DNA from 2 places in the Paenibacillus sp. FSL R7-0313 genome. Region 1 is predicted to be linked to the other one. Evidence: riboswitches for the same ligand, from Rfam matches in the RefSeq annotation. Region 1 holds a riboswitch; the other holds the start of a gene.
What was found. A riboswitch is a leader RNA that binds a small molecule or an ion and turns the genes downstream of it on or off. The one in region 1 is predicted to bind cyclic di-AMP.
Positions count from the first base shown of each region.

Region 1 (8,123 bases):
AAGCAATTCCGTGCCGGTTGCGAATATCGCCACCTTTGGACGTTGAAATACGGGAACTTCTGCTATGCCAAAAGTAGCTAACACGGACTGCTCTCCTGCCCTGATGATCGTTCCTGCTTCGAGCAGTTGCTGTCCCTCTTGGACTTCCAGTCCAATTGGGGTGATGTTAGCACCCGACAATATGTGCCGTTTCAATGCAATCCATTGTTCTCCGTTCTCTACCTTGCTCTCGGTCATCTCCATCATGACTACCGCATCTGCACCTTCTGGAACCTGTGCACCGGTCATTATTCGAGCCGTCGTACCTGAAACAATGGTGTGGTCCGAGGTGTAGCCGCAAGGAATTTCATCAATTACTCGAAACCAAACTTGATGATCACTCGAAGCATCTATGGTATCTGTACTTATAATCGCGAATCCATCCATACCCGATCTCCGGAAGAATGGATACGGATGAGGTGCCTGAATGGTCTCTGCAAGTGTGCGGCCATGAGCAGATTCAAGATGAACTTTCTCTATGGAGCCAACAGTAACTCTTGCAGCTATTTTGGCCTGGGCATCCGGTACCTGTACAGCTGTACGATTGAATTTGGCAGTTGTCATATCATGTGAATGTGAGTTCATTTTCAAAAGTATTCTTACCTCCTAGAGACATATCATCTTTTAAGAAAGTGTAGCCCGAATACTGTAAGATAACAAGTACATCACTTATTGAATCCTGTGACAAACTCTTATTTCTTACAGGTGTAACATTCCTTGACCTTTGTTCAACATGAAAGGCATCTTGTCTGCCCATAATATAATTGACAAACGGAGGCGATGATCATGAGTAAACGATGTGAATTATGCGGAAGAGAACCTGTGAATACGACTGTTCATCATCTGACACCCAAAGAAATGGGAGGAACATTTCTGCCAACGGCCAACCTGTGCATCCCCTGTCACAAACAGATTCATTCGCTATACACTAATCGCGACATTGTAACGCTTGGACTCACGGACCTGCAATCCTTGAGACAGGATGAACGAATGATTCCATTTATCCGCTGGATTCGTAAACAGCCTGCTTCAACGATTCCCCGTGTGCGCAAATCCAATCATGTTCGCAAATCATAAACCAAAAAGAACAGTTCCAAGGTCATGTGCCGACGAGGTGAATCCGCCTTCCCTTTTCACTGTTCTTAAATGAACTATGCGATTGGCAGCCATCCTTATGATTAGATGTTTATTATCTTCGCCTCTTAATTCGGCCGCCGCCCACTCTGGTTTTTGGTTTTTTGTAGGATTTCTTAGGTGAATCAAACAACCCGCCCAGGCCACCACTGCTTTTGTTACGATCAATGGTTCCCTTGCTCTGATCCTTGTTGCGGTTGAATAATCCTCCGCCAGATCCCACGCTTGAATCTTTATCGCTTCCGCGCCTTGTAATCGTACCTTTCCGATCAACAGTAATGGGTGGAGCAAGCTTCTTGTCATTACTTGTTGGTGCACGATAAGATCCTGCACTCGGTTTATACGTATCTTTATTGGTATATCCTCGATAGTTGCCATAACCTCGCCCGCCAAAAGAATCGAACAGATTACCAATTAATGTAGCAGTGAGGTAACCTTGTAAAAAAGATGAATCGTAGTTCTGCCGAACATATTCCTTGGAGTCCACCTCAACCAAGGTATCCTCCGGCTTGTTCGGGTCTTGTTGCAGGTGATAATACTCGTCCTGATACACGAGGAACATACGCTCTGTGTTCTCTGCCGAGATCTGATCCGGTTGCCGCTGGTCAGACAAATCCTGAGCCACTTCCGGAACGGTACGGTCCGAAGCCCGGTACACATAGGACGTTGAGTTACCACTCCCGTTAACCGATTCAAGCGGATATGTGTCCTGAACAGAAGGTGCTGCTCCGCACGCGGACAATAGAGACATCACAAGGCTGAGGACCAGCATTAATTTTAATCCATGTGCCAAGCGTTTTTTCATTGGAACCTCTCCTAGCTCGAACGAATCACTTTGATATCCGCAGGAAGAATGGACTCACCCTCATACAGTGTAAATCTTCTGTCTTGCCACTCCACCCGAAGAAGCATATTATCATCCGACTGATACTGCCATACCAATTGTTCTCCAGCCTGGCCATATGGAGTTCTACCTGCCGTTGATACCATGCCTCCATACTCTTCTTCCAGATGATATGCGCGTCCATCCAGGTCCAGCAATGTGGGCACCTCATCAGGTGCATCAAGCCTGCCATCAATTGGTGTATATAGAGCGTAACGTGTGAGTTCCCGTTCTTCGATATGCAAATATCGAAATGCGGTACCATCCTGCAGCGTGAGCACAACTGCATTTCGAGCACGATTTTGTACCCGACCAACAACTTCATAAGTGACCAGAGAAACCTCACAGATATCACCAGGTGCAAGCTGAAGCATCGTTTTCTCTGCCTGCGGTGGTTCAGGTTTCGTTAGTATTCCTTTAATTCGTTTCCATACACTCATGAGAATTACTCCTGTTCCTTATCTTATAAACAAGCTGCAATAATCAGTGCGCCCACGATATGTAAAGCGCCAGAGAACAACCCGTATCCTGTCTTCCCTTGCTGAATTCCCGTATCCAGATCCAGATTGGCCCATTTGCGAATCATAAAGTGTACAACACTCTCCAGAATCAACAAAATGATAAAGGATACAACGGAGACCAACAATGCTTCTCCAAGATGACCAGCCGTAGAAATGGACGTAGCGAGTACATACCCTTGTGCAAATAATTTCATCACCATACGTGTGGTTACTGCCATATTGCCAGCCTTAACTTCAGCAAAATCCTTATATTTCGTGAACAGTGAATCTACATACATCAAGACAAACAGCAAAACCGAACCAGAACCGGTCCAGACCAGCATCGCCAAAATATTCAAATCCATTTACACAGCCCCCACATATCAACATGAACCGCATTTAAAAGCGAAGGAGAAATACTCTTCTCCTCCGCTGGTTAACCCTGCTGACAACCAAGGTATTAGTTCTTATTATCGTACTGTTTCATCAATGCTGCGAGTTCGTCTTCAACAGCCTGATCTTTACCCAACTTCTCGAACTCTTCATCCAAAGACTTGCCTTTGGAAGACATTTCGTTGCTTGCTTCTGCCTGTGCTTCCATCTGCATCATTTTCTCTTCCATACGCTTCATACCAGCACTTGCAGTATCAGAGCCAAACCCATTCAACGCTTTGTTGATTTCCGTTTGGGCTTTTGCTGCATTGTAGCGGGCTACCAGTGTTTCGCGTTTGTTCTTCATTTGAGTCAGTTGCTTACGCATCTCGTCGAGCTTGCCACGCAGGTTATCTGCAGAAGCCTTGTTTTGGTCATAGCTGGTTTTGTACTCAGCCATCTTTTCTTCAGCAGCCTTTTTCTCTTCCAGAGCACGTCGAGCCAAATCCAGATTCTGAGCACGTGCCGCCGTATGCGCCTGCTCTTCACGTTTCTTCACAAGTGCTTCCTGCTCTTCGAATAACTGCTTGAACTTCTTCTCAATGGCGATCTGTTGAGCTACTGCTTTCTCCGCATCTTCCAGATCCTCTTGCATGTCACGGATATATTGGTCCGTCATCTTGATTGGATCTTCCGCCTTGTCAATAATGGCGTTAACGTTAGACATTGTTAAATCACGCAATCGTTTGAAAATGGACATTATGTTATTCCTCCTAGTCGATATTACATCGTATATAAACATACATACGTAACAATCTACAACTCGTTTCAATTTTAGCAAATAAAATCAAAACATGCGATTGCTCTTTATGTTAGGAAGATCGTTTATCCTTGTTCAGATGATCCTCCATCAGCCTCTCTGCAGTCTGCACGATTTCGTCGATCTGCATCCGCGTGATGGAATCAAAATGGATACCCATGATCACCGTAACGGTTACTTTCAGCTGCAGGGCAGCCTTTCGGGCAAGCCGCTCACACAGCTCTTGTTCCTTATGCCCAGGAATATGTACCGTCGTCCCGCTTACGCGCTCATGATCCACGTAGAACGTGGCTACGGCGCCAATATGCGCCTTTCCTCCGGTAACGAGAAAAACCTTATCCTCTCCTGCTTCAATCACCTGTAAACGTATGGATTTCAAATCATATGTACTCATATCCTATCCACCTATCCTTTTCTATATGTTATATATGGAGGAATTATGGCTGTCATAAGCTAAATCCGCAATGAAACTTCTCACACTACGCATATTTTATGGAACCCCCGGGCATACCAAGGAGAACGTCATTTTGGAAAAGGAGGCTGTTATTATGCGCGTACGCCTCATTATGCTGATGGTTATCGTTATTTTTCTCGGGGGATATCATGCTCCAGTTTCATCGCGGGATGTTTCAAGCCCGTCAATTGAATCAGTATCAGGTTCGGATTCTGCTGAAGAAGAACAACTGACATTGGGACAGTTACGTCAAAAATATGCCGATACGTTCAAAACCAATGGTCCTTCAACAAAGAAGGTTGCACTGACTTTTGATGATGTACCTGATCCACGGTTTACTCCACAAGTGCTGGATGTATTGAAGAAATACAATGTCAGAGCTACATTCTTCATCGTGGGTAGTCGTGCTGAGAAACATCCCGATCTGGTTAAACGCATCGTTAAGGAAGGGCATTTGGTTGGTAATCACAGCTACAATCATCCTGAATTCAGTAAGCTGTCGATGAATGCCTTTCGCAAACAAATTTTACATACCGGGGATATTATTCGACATTTAGCGGGATATACGCCCAAGATGATTCGGCCGCCTTATGGAGACATTAATGAAGAACAGCTGCAATGGGCAGCTAGACAACACTATAGCATTGTGAACTGGAACGTTGACTCACTGGACTGGAAAGGCCTCTCCAAGGAAGAGGTGAAGGATAACATCCTATCTGCCGTGAAACCTGGCTCCATCGTTCTACAACATGCAGGAGGCGGTGTGGGATCTAACCTGAACGGTACGATTGAGGCATTGCCTGAAATCATTGAAGAACTGCGTAACCGGGGATATGAACTGGTCACCTTGGACGAGATGTTGGGATTGCCAAAGGCCAAAGATTAGGATGACCGTGATAACAAATAAATGCGAATATTAAAAGGGTGCTGTTCAATCGCAGATTAGCGACTGGCAGACACCCTGTTTGAATTCATTTTAAATGTTATGATCTCTCTACTTCAGAATGTACAGCTCGATATCCTGAAAACCAAATGTGCTTACAGACTGTTTGCTACCCGGGATAAAGATATCAATCCGGTGACCCTTGATTGCACCGCCCACATCACGAGCTGTAGCTACAAAAGCCTGTTTTGGCAATCCCGGATGGCTGTGACCGGTTACCAGTACTTTGGTTCCAAGTGGAATCACACTTGGATCAACTGCGATCGTACCCAGTTCAAGATCATTGCCGAAGTAATCCACAGCACCCCATCCTCCATTTTCAGACGGATCTGCAGAGTATGCCGTTGCTTTTACGTTCACAGCTTTGCTGTAATCGAATGTTTTACCCCAAGCCTGAACAACTTTGTTATCTGTGTTAACGTCCAAGCTTGCTGTAGTAACAGTCTTCGCTTGGGTCTTGCTCTCCGTTGCCGCAGCTGCTGCTACATTGTTTGCCTTACCGGGAATCGTAATTTTCAAACCACCATAAATGTTGTAAGGCGAAATGTCGTTGTTTGCTTTAACCAACGTGTTGATTGCTACTCCATATTGTTTTGATAAGGTGTAGAAGGTATCCCCTTCTTTGGCCACATGAACTGAATCGGCGTGAGCCGGAACGGCTTGAATGAGCATTGCTGTTGTCAATAATGCTACTGCTGTTTTGGCTATACGTTTCTTGTTAATCATGGTCTTCCTCCCTCATTGTGCCTGCGAAGTTAGTTGTCGGATTCGGATGAGGAGCCCACCCTATAGGTTCTTCATTACATTTGAAACGTTATGTACCCCTAATTCACCCCAAGCAGTGTGCTGTAGATCTTCCCCCTGCACAATCTGCATCGTTACATCCCCCGCACTCCCTGTCCGGAAGTTTCGGCAGAGTTCAATATATCACAATTTTGTAACCTGAACTTGTAGTAATTCTTACCAAATGGTTTTAACATGTAAGCATATGTAAGAATACAGGATACTTTAGAAATGTTGGACGACCCGATTCCTTTACATTTGGTAACAGAAAAGTTACTTTTTCAAATCTATAAGTGATTAATGCGCACAAAAAAATAGCGTTACCGACTCGAAGTCAGTAACGCTATTTGACACTTCATTTAGAGTACTTTGGCAAGAAAATCACGTGTACGTGAATTTTTTGGAGCTCCAAATACCTCATCGGGTGTTCCCTCTTCCACAATAACCCCGCCATCCATGAACAGGATTCGGTCTCCCACTTCACGTGCAAAACCCATCTCATGTGTTACGATGACCATCGTCATCCCGCCTTCTGCAAGACGTTTCATGACATCCAGCACTTCGCCGACCATCTCGGGGTCCAGTGCAGAAGTAGGCTCGTCAAACAGCATCACATGCGGCTGCATGGCCAATGCTCTAGCAATGGCGATCCGCTGCTTCTGTCCACCGGACAGCTGATTCGGGAATGTATCTTTTTTATCGTACAAGCCCACGGTGTTAAGCAGATCAGCGGCAATTTTCTCCGCTTCCTGAGTGGATTGTTTCTTCACTTTAATCGGAGCAATCGTGATGTTTTGCTGTACCGTTTTGTGTGGGAACAGATTGAAATGCTGGAACACCATGCCCATTTTCTCACGAGTTGCATTAATGTTGTGCTTGGGGTCCGTAATTGACACACCTTCAAAATCAATCTCTCCTGAGGTAGGCTGTTCCAGCAGATTCAGACAACGCAAGAAAGTACTTTTACCTGAACCGGAAGGACCGATGACCACGACAACCTCACCTTTGCCAATCGTCACGTTTATGCCCTTAAGCACATCGTTATTTCCATAAGATTTGTGTAATTGTCTAACGTCTATCACTTGCACTCAACTTCCTTTCCAGTCGTCCCAGCAGCTTGGACAAAATGAACGTCATTACAAAGTAGATGGCTGCTGCAATCAAAAATGGACTCAAGCCTTGATACGTAATGTTTTTGACTACACTTGCCTGATACATAATATCCACCATACCGATAACTGAGATAATGGAGGATTCTTTGATGATAGTTATAAATTCATTACCGATCGCTGGTAATACAGCTTTGAAGGCTTGTGGCAATATAATGTAACGCATTGCTGCACCTCTGCCCATTCCGAGGGAACGCGCTGCCTCCAACTGACCACGATCCACACCTTGGATACCTGCACGGAAAATCTCCGCCAGATAGGCACCACTATTGATTGAAAGTGTAATGATACCTGCCTGAAGTGCAGTAAAGTTAATGCCAAAGCTCAGAGAAAAACCATAGTAAATAATCATTAATTGTACCAGCATCGGTGTGCCACGAATCACTTCAACGTAAGCTGTACCAATCCAGCGCAAGATTGCGGCGTCATGCAAACGGAACAAACAGATGATCAATCCAATAATTACCCCGAAGATAACCCCAAGTGCAGACAACAGAAGTGTGTATCCTACACCTGTAGCATAGAAACTTTTGTACTCCCAGAATACTTGGAAAATATTTTGTGATTTGTTCGCTTTATCCGCCATCAAGAGGCTGGCGTCCGTCACCATCTGATTGATTTTATCTTCACTTTTCAGTCGCTCCAGTGTTCCATTTACTGCAGCTAGCAGCTCGGTATTACCTTTACGAATCCCGATTGCCGCTTCTGCTTGCTCTTCGTCCGGAACAGCAGCAGCAAGTCCAATGATATCGTCCAGATAACCTGCAGCAACGGTATCTTCAACGATTGCCGCGTCAATGCGTTTTGTTTGCAGTTGAAGCACAATATCCGAGATTTTATCCAGCGCAGTAAGCTTCGCTCCTGGAATACTCTGTCCGATCGTTTCCTGAATGGAGCCTTTCTGAACGCCAATCTTCGCATTTTCAAGTTCTGCCATGGTTGGATATTTGTCTTTATCCACATTGCGAACCATAATCACTTGTTTTGATTTATAATAGGTGTCGGAAAAATCGATACTTTTCTTCC
Region 1 covers NZ_CP150219.1:4,123,425-4,131,547, reverse strand. Annotated here, with positions in the region: gene glp (gephyrin-like molybdotransferase Glp) at 1-624, opposite strand, end outside; gene NSQ38_RS18190 (HNH endonuclease) at 826-1,116, shown strand; gene NSQ38_RS18185 (DUF4247 domain-containing protein) at 1,229-1,978, opposite strand; gene NSQ38_RS18180 (DUF4178 domain-containing protein) at 1,990-2,496, opposite strand; gene NSQ38_RS18175 (DUF350 domain-containing protein) at 2,520-2,921, opposite strand; gene NSQ38_RS18170 (PspA/IM30 family protein) at 3,017-3,688, opposite strand; gene NSQ38_RS18165 (hypothetical protein) at 3,801-4,142, opposite strand; gene NSQ38_RS18160 (polysaccharide deacetylase family protein) at 4,297-5,088, shown strand; gene NSQ38_RS18155 (3D domain-containing protein) at 5,197-5,871, opposite strand; cyclic di-AMP (ydaO/yuaA leader) riboswitch at 5,874-6,070, opposite strand; gene NSQ38_RS18150 (amino acid ABC transporter ATP-binding protein) at 6,288-7,010, opposite strand; gene NSQ38_RS18145 (ABC transporter substrate-binding protein/permease) at 6,997-8,123, opposite strand, start outside.

Region 2 (8,123 bases), 2.4 Mb from region 1:
TACATCGGCTTCCATTGGCAAGGTGCTCGTGTTTGTATGTATCGTTGCTTTTCTGCAATGGAAACCACGCGGTTTGGTCGCGATGCGTACACGAAGTCTCGATTAACGTGAAAAAGGGGGTTAGTTCATGTCCGCTTTACTCAAGACTGGCAGTCTCAAAATGAGGATTATCTGGGCGGTTGTACTCATCATGATGTGTCTTGCTCCACTGATCTCCACGGAGTTTCGTCTAAGTCTGTTAGCCAAGTTTTTGGCGCTGGCAATCCTGGCCATTGGTCTCGATCTGATCTGGGGTTATGGGGGTGTGTTGAGTCTTGGGCATGGTGTGTTCTTTGGGCTAGGTGGATACGCGATGGCGATGTATCTGAAGCTTCAGGCCAGTGGAGCAACGCTTCCTGACTTCATGGGATGGAGTGGTCTCAGTGGTCTGCCATGGTTCTGGGAACCATTTCGCTCTTTCCCGGTGGCGCTGTTATTGGGGATAGCCCTTCCGGCATTGCTTGCCTTTGCCCTGGGGTGGTTTACGTTCCGTAACCGGATCACCGGTGTTTATTTTACCATCCTGACTCAAGCCTTGGTTCTTATTACGGTAACACTCTTTGTTGGTAAACAGGAATGGACGGGTGGAACAAATGGCATTACCGGATATAATTCGATCTTTGGTTTTACACTTCATTCCGCTGGAACGACGATTGCTCTCTACTATATAACGCTTGCTGTTCTGGTGATCGCATATATGCTCTGTCGTCGAATGGTGAACAGTCGGTTCGGCCAAGTGCTCGAAGCTGCGCGGGATGGGGAGAATCGGGTACGATTCCTCGGATATGATCCGGCAGGATATAAAACGCTGGCTTTTGCTTTTTCCGGTGCGCTTGCAGGCATCGCGGGCATGTTGTTTGTTCTTCAGGTGGGTATTATCTCGCCATCGATGATGGGGATTGTGCCCTCCATTGAGATGGTCCTGTGGGTTGCGTTGGGTGGTCGCGGTACGCTTATTGGAGCGGTCATCGGAGCGGTGGTGCTGAATGCGGCCAAAACAGGCATAAGTGAGGCTTACCCTGAAGGGTGGCTGTTTGTCATTGGCGGGCTCTTTGTAACGGTAGTTTTGTTCATGCCAAACGGAATTGTAGGTGTGTATCGTCATATCGTTCGTTTGCTGAAGCGGAGAGGAGAGAGTGCGCATGTCCAAGTCACTCGGGAAAAACCTGAAGTCTACTGAGGAATCGACGGTGTTGGTAGCCGAGGATATTACGGTGGCCTTTGGTGGGTTCGTTGCTGTCAAAGGCATGAATCTGAAGCTGCATGAACATGACCTGCATTTTCTGATCGGACCCAATGGTGCTGGGAAAACAACGATGCTGGATGTGATATGCGGCAAAACCAAACCGATGTCCGGCTCGGTAAAGATGGCGGATGGTACGGAATTAACAAGACTGAAGGAGCACCAGATAGTTCGCAAAGGGGTGGGACGCAAATTCCAGGCGCCATCGATCTTTGCGGGTCTGACGGTGCAGGAGAATCTGACGCTGGCGGCGGAGACTCGCCGTTCCCCTTTGCAAGCCATCGGTATTCGGAGATATGGGAAAATGAGTGCTGCCATGGAGGTTGTTACCCTCCAGATTGGTCTGCAAGACCGCGTTGATGCTCGTGCAGGAGCGTTATCACATGGGGAGAAGCAGTGGCTGGAGATCGGCATGTTGCTTCTGCAGGAGCCACGGGTGTTGTTGCTGGACGAACCAGCTGCAGGCATGACGGATGAAGAAACACACAAGACCGGGCGACTTCTGCAAGAGATTGCGCGTGAACGCTCGGTTGTGGTGGTGGAGCATGATATGGAGTTTGTGCGAGAGTTCGCAGCCAAGGTAACGGTGATGCATGAAGGGAAATTGCTGAAGGAAGGTACGATGGCGGAGGTACAGGCAGACCCGAAAGTGGCAGAAGTGTATCTGGGCAAAAGGAGGGATGACCATGCTGTCGCTGCAACGAATTGAATCCGGCTACGGCGAAAGCAATGTGCTTCGTGGTGTGAACCTGGATGTACAGCCAGGACAGGTGGTGTGTCTGATGGGCCGCAACGGTGTAGGGAAAACAACGTTGATGAAAACATTAATGGGGCTGCTCAAAACACGCAAGGGCAGTATTCAGTGGCAAAACCAGGAGTTATCCACCTTGGATACAGCCAAGCGGGCAAGGGCGGGGATTGGTTATGTACCGCAGGGGCGGGAGATTTTCCCGCAGCTTACGGTGAAAGAAAACTTATTGCTCGGTCTGGAGACAAGTGCACCGGGAGTAAAAACGTTCCCGGAGGATGTACTGGCGATGTTTCCAGTGCTTGCTACGATGTATGGACGGCAGGGCGGGGATCTGAGTGGTGGACAGCAGCAACAGTTGGCATTCGCTCGGGCATTGGCTTCGCGTCCGGGGTTGTTGCTCCTTGATGAGCCGACAGAAGGCATCCAGCCTTCTATCGTGGAGGACATTCGGCAGGTTATTTTGCAGCTCAAGGCAAAGGGGAACCTCTCGGTTCTGCTGGTAGAGCAGAGTATTGATTTTGTACGGAGTGCCGCAGACTACATCTATATCATGGACAAAGGGGCCATAACCCTGCATGGGACACCGCAAGAATTGGATATGTCGCAGTTTGAACATCATCTCTCCGTGTAGTTGTAGTTAGTGTGGCGAGTGGAGAGGTTTCAGGAACGCTTGTCCAGGATATTCGAGTATTTGGGATATAACCGCCGGATGCATTCCGGACAGATGTCATGGGTGAATTCGGCGTGGGTATGCTTCTCCAGATAACTCTCAACGGAGTTCCAGTGTTCCTCTTCGTCCTTGATTTGTTTGCAGACGGCGCAAATAGGCAGCAGTCCGCGCAATGTGCGCACTTCAGACAATGCCTTCTTCAATTGGTGTTCTGTCTTTCTCTGTTCGGTAATATCCATGTGTGCAATCAAAGCGAGATCGGTATCCTGAATTGAATTTGCATAAGATAGAGGGGTGAGTTCTACACGAAACCACCTCTTTTCATTGTATACAGTATACACGCAGATGTCATATGTATGATTTCGATTAAAGGGTATTCCGCGTTCTTTCAAATTCTGTGCGACAAGTGCCATGTTAGCGTTCTTGCCTCGTTTTGCCCAGGCTTCCGTCAGATGCAGGTAATGTCTATGATTACTGTGTGTATCCGGGGATGGTGAGCATTGACCGAGTCCTTGTTGCCAGGCACGGTTACAACTTTGGATAATCCAATTGTGATCAATGATGATGAGTTGGTGACGTATGGACTGGAACGACAGCCTCTCCAGATCGGATGTAACATGTCTCATGGATAGGACCCTCCTTTGGCAGAAATCTTATCTCAGTTCATCTGGAATATCCAAAATATCAGCGACCAGGTGCCTGAATCGGGTTGCTTTGCGTGTGCCGTGAATGAGATTGGATAAACGATAGGGTGGGATGCCATGCTGTTCACAAAAGGTCTTCTGGTCCACTTGAAGTTCGGTTAGCCGTCGTTTGATGGCCCATCCGAACGGAGTAACTGGTTTTTTCTTGTTCAAAAGGGTTCACCCCTGATTAGAATGTAGTATTCAGCCGCCCTTTCTTCATGTAAAATATATAGAAATGCGAGCTGTATGTTTCATTATATACGTAAATTCGTCATCTAACAATTAAAAAAGACGGAAAAAAGTGTATTTTGTGATGATAAATGGCGTAAATACGTAAATAAAACAAATAAAATGACAAAAAACACGTCGGCAAGGAGGTTGCCGCGTGTTTTTTAGTTTGTCTGAATAAAGGGGAGCAGGTATGAGGAGGAAGAGGATTAGGCCCTGTAGGCATGAAGTCCAGCTCCAAGCATATGGAAACTGGGAAAAAATGATTTCATGGACATCGAGGTTGGCTGTGCCAGTCCATCCGCAGCCGAGGCGCTGACGGTCTTCCATTCATTCTCCAGATCTGTGGCCAGGCGGACCATCAGATCCTTGGTTGTATCGTTGTTCAGGGGAATGACTTTGGAGGCTTCGGTTATGCAGGCATTCATGGCTGAATGCAGGTAACCAAGGACCGCCTCCTCGACCGGGATGTCGAGGTGGTGGTTAATCCAGGCGTGAACAGTGGAGAGGCAGCCAACCGAATCGTATTTGGCAAAGATCTGTTCGAGCTGGCTGAATTCAATCCAGGGGTGCAGAGCGCGTGCAAGTCTGATCAATCGTTTACCCATGGCGGCAGCTTGTTCTCTGAGATCTCCAGGGGTTCGCTGAACATGAACGAGCTTGTCGATTAGAGCTATCCGCCATGTATCCTTGTGATCTGCTGCGGTATAGATGCCTTTGATGGCCATGCCTTCTAGACGAACGATGCTCGGATGCAACTGACAACGCATGAATGATTCGAGATCTTCAGCATTACGAATGGTACCCTCCCTGATATGGATATCCATGCCGAAGGAATGGGTGAACCCTCCAACCTGAATAGAGGAATCAAGCAGTTTGACATAATCGAGCAGCTTATTCCCACGGTTCACAATCATTCGCCTCCTGCGTTCGTTAAATGTCACTTAAAGTGACATTTATATTCCTTTTTGTTTGCTTTATGTTTAAAAATCCGAATTATATGATAGTTATCATCCCATAAATGTCCGCTTTTTGTCAATAGTATCCGTGAAATTTAATGGATTAAATCTAGGATTCAATATTTGTGTTATTTTATATAACATATAAGGTTAAATATCTGCGAAGTGCAGGGAGGACTAGATATAAATGAATCAATAAGATCAGCTCAATCCGGAAAGGAGGGGATCAAATCTAATGTATGCAGTTCATGGGTAAAGATGACGAGAATATGCGTTTTTTGTGGAAAATACCTAGCTGTAAAAGAAGTATTAAAAAATACTTTACTTTTAGTTCTGAACCCGGTATAATCAATTCTGTTGCCGATTATTTACGACATGCGGTCGTGGTGGAATGGCAGACACGCTATCTTGAGGGGGTAGTGGGCGTATGCCCGTGGAGGTTCGAGTCCTCTCGACCGCATCATATGAACGATTAAGAAGAAGCTTTCCATTAATGGAAAGCTTCTTTTTTTTGTTTTTTTAACAGTCTGACATCAAAGTTGAGAAAAAAGGCCATCCATTACCGGGGCAATGCTGCTCTACCTTCCGGCTACGGGTGGCCAATGTATTATTTTTGCAGCAAGTTCTTGATATCTTCTTCAATCTTGTCCGGTGTTGTTTTGGGAGCATACCGTTTAATGACCTGTCCGTTCTGATCCACAAGGAATTTGGTGAAATTCCATTTGATTGCTTTGGAGCCGAGCAGGCCAGGAGCTTCTGTGCTAAGGTGCTGGAAGAGAGGGTGAGCGCTTGAGCCGTTCACATCAATTTTCTCAAACATAGGGAAGCTTACGCCATAATTCATCTGACAGAACTCGGCAATATCATCGGAAGAACCTTTTTCCTGTGCAAACTGGTTACTTGGAAAACCAAGGACTTCAAATGGCGCATCCTGGAACTTGTCTTGCAATTCTTGCAGACCTTTGAATTGAGGGGTAAGTCCGCATGAGCTTGCCGTATTCACAATCAGGAGCACTTTGTCACGGTAGTCGGACATTTCAACTTCTTGACCGCGAAGGGTATTCACTTTGTAATCGTAGACTGTCATCTAAATCGCCTCCATTTATTTACTCTTATATCTTCTATTATATTGGTTGCAATTAAATATTGCAAAACTAATATGGTGTTAAAAGCACCAAAACAGGCAAGTTGTGCAGAATACGTGAATGAATTGCGAAGTGATTTTCGTCAGAGTGAGAATTAGATAGATTTAAAGAGATGGATAGAGTATGACCTTGTTGTAAGCGCTATTATATGTGAGTATTGCCGAAAATCTGTCGATTCGGTGATCTGTGCGGACTTTACACCGACATGGCGCGGGTGTATGATTCATAACGTAATTTCAATTTAAACTAAATTGTACCTGAAAAACGAAACAAACGATAATATCGCTCGATCTTATTTTAAGATATACGAACGATGTTTTAATCGCTGAGTTTCCATTCATTGATGAGTGGGAAACGGGGGAACCAACAGAATGCGCTGTCCAGGACAGTAGGCATTCATGGGGTGAATTTTCCGGTGACAGCCGGAAATAGGGCGACTCTCGCGCCCGAATCCGTCAGCTAACCTCGTAAGCGTTAAAGGGAGAGGCAACAAGCCGTACGCTGGTTCATGGCGTTTTCGCCATGGGTTCTTTAAGAAGCGTTCGGGAGGCCTTGGTCCCCCACGCTTCTTTTTTGTTGTCTTTTCACGCCAAGGGAGGAACGAATGATGGATACTGAGATGATCTTAGTGACTGCTCCAAATGAAGCAGGACGCAAATTTATCAAATTGCTGATGTACAAAAAAATGCCGTTTGCCGTTCTAACCAACAGTGCAGGGGAAGAGCGCAGACTCCGTAGAATCGGAGTAGAACATGTCATTCGCATGAATACGGCTGCAGCTCAAAAATGGTTTTTGCCGCAGGGCAGCGTAGGCAACGTGTTTATTTTCGAGAACAGCCTGAATCTGACCTGTCGTTATTTACAGATCTGCCGTTCATGGACATCGAAATCCCTGTGCGTCATTACAGAGCAGAGTCATCCTAAGGGCATCTATCGGGGCATGGGCGCAGACCGGATTGTATATTCGCTCAATGGGGAAGTTGGCTTTCTCCTCAATGGGTAATGCCATAGCTTGTGATTGCTCAGGTGTAAGGTGCCTGTTATAATTGAATGTATCGATAAACGGAAATTTGAGGAGACTCATGCATGATGGTGAGTCTTCTTTTTTATGGTTTTAAAGGTAGTTCAAGACTTTTTGAACACGAACTTTTAGATTTGGATCAGGAATCACCTGTGGCTTACAAGGAGGAATTGGCGTGCCGGATGTAGGTGGATTGAAATGGTTGTTTTTTGATGTTGGAGATACGCTGGTGGATGAATGGGAGCCGGTTGATGATATTATTGGACAGTTCGTCCGTGAAGCCTGTGCTTTGGGATATCCGGTAAAGATTGAGGCGGTACGCGAACTGTTCGCGAACTGTTACCGAAAATATGAGCAATGGCCTATGAGAGTGGCGATTCGCACATTCGTTGAAGACGAGGGACACCAGAAACAGATTCAGGACAAGCTGAAATTTCAAAAAGATCTTGAACGTCCTTTTCCTTCAGCGGATTCCGTTCTTCAGCAGTTGTCACGGTATTATCGTATTGGCATTATTGCCAATCAGAGTCCTGGAACGGAAGAAAGACTGGAGAGCTACGGCTTGCGGAAGTATGTTGATGTTCTGGCGTGTTCGGCTGAAGAAGGAGTGTCCAAGCCAGACCCTGAGTTATACGCTGTGGCCTTGAAGCAGGCCGGTTGTGAACCGGAGGAAGCCGTCATGATCGGCGATCGGATCGATAACGACATTATACCTGCTCGGAAGCTGGGCATGCGTACAATTCGGATTATGCAGGGTTACGGAAGATTCCAGCCAGACCGATCGGATGACGAACGTGCGGATTGGACTGTTAATTCATTGGATGAACTCCTGCCATTACTGGTGCCCAATCAGGATTAGATAATTGTTTATTAGAGTTTAGCGTTTTACTATAAAAGGAAACACGTTGCTGTACTGCAACAATAAAGGCTGATCAACTTGGTATTGCATACCAGAGTTGATCAGCCTTTATTGTATTTGGTCGATAAGAACGAGATTAGAATAACCGAATCGTCTGAATGATCAGATATACATTCAGCACAACGATAATCGCGGCAATGACCCATGAGATGATTTTGAGCCACAATTTGTTGGCGAATGCACCCATGCTTTTTTTATCACTCGTGAACATCACCAGGGGAATTACAGCAAAGGGTAATTGAAGAGACAGCACGACCTGGCTCAAAATGAGCAGTTCTTCTGTGCCATGTTCTCCTGCAATGGCTGTGACAATTACAGCCGGGATGATGGCGATCAGACGTGTGACCAGTCTGCGCAGCCAAGCCGGAATTCGAATGTTCAGGAAACCTTCCATAACGATCTGCCCAGCGAGTGTACCTGTAAGGGTGGAGTTCTGACCTGATGCTAACAGCGCCACACCGA
Region 2 covers NZ_CP150219.1:6,564,004-6,572,126, reverse strand. Annotated here, with positions in the region: gene urtB (urea ABC transporter permease subunit UrtB) at 1-106, shown strand, start outside; gene urtC (urea ABC transporter permease subunit UrtC) at 128-1,219, shown strand; gene urtD (urea ABC transporter ATP-binding protein UrtD) at 1,182-1,991, shown strand; gene urtE (urea ABC transporter ATP-binding subunit UrtE) at 1,969-2,664, shown strand; gene NSQ38_RS28835 (hypothetical protein) at 2,694-3,329, opposite strand; gene NSQ38_RS28830 (hypothetical protein) at 3,357-3,560, opposite strand; gene NSQ38_RS28825 (urease accessory UreF family protein) at 3,827-4,528, opposite strand; tRNA gene NSQ38_RS28820 (tRNA-Leu) at 4,954-5,036, shown strand; gene NSQ38_RS28815 (glutathione peroxidase) at 5,184-5,663, opposite strand; cyclic di-AMP (ydaO/yuaA leader) riboswitch at 6,035-6,210, shown strand; gene NSQ38_RS28810 (hypothetical protein) at 6,326-6,724, shown strand; gene NSQ38_RS28805 (HAD family hydrolase) at 6,918-7,601, shown strand; gene NSQ38_RS28800 (Nramp family divalent metal transporter) at 7,738-8,123, opposite strand, start outside.
Region 2: linked by a shared signal. The riboswitch ahead of NSQ38_RS28810 (hypothetical protein) and the one ahead of NSQ38_RS18155 (3D domain-containing protein) in region 1 are both predicted to bind cyclic di-AMP.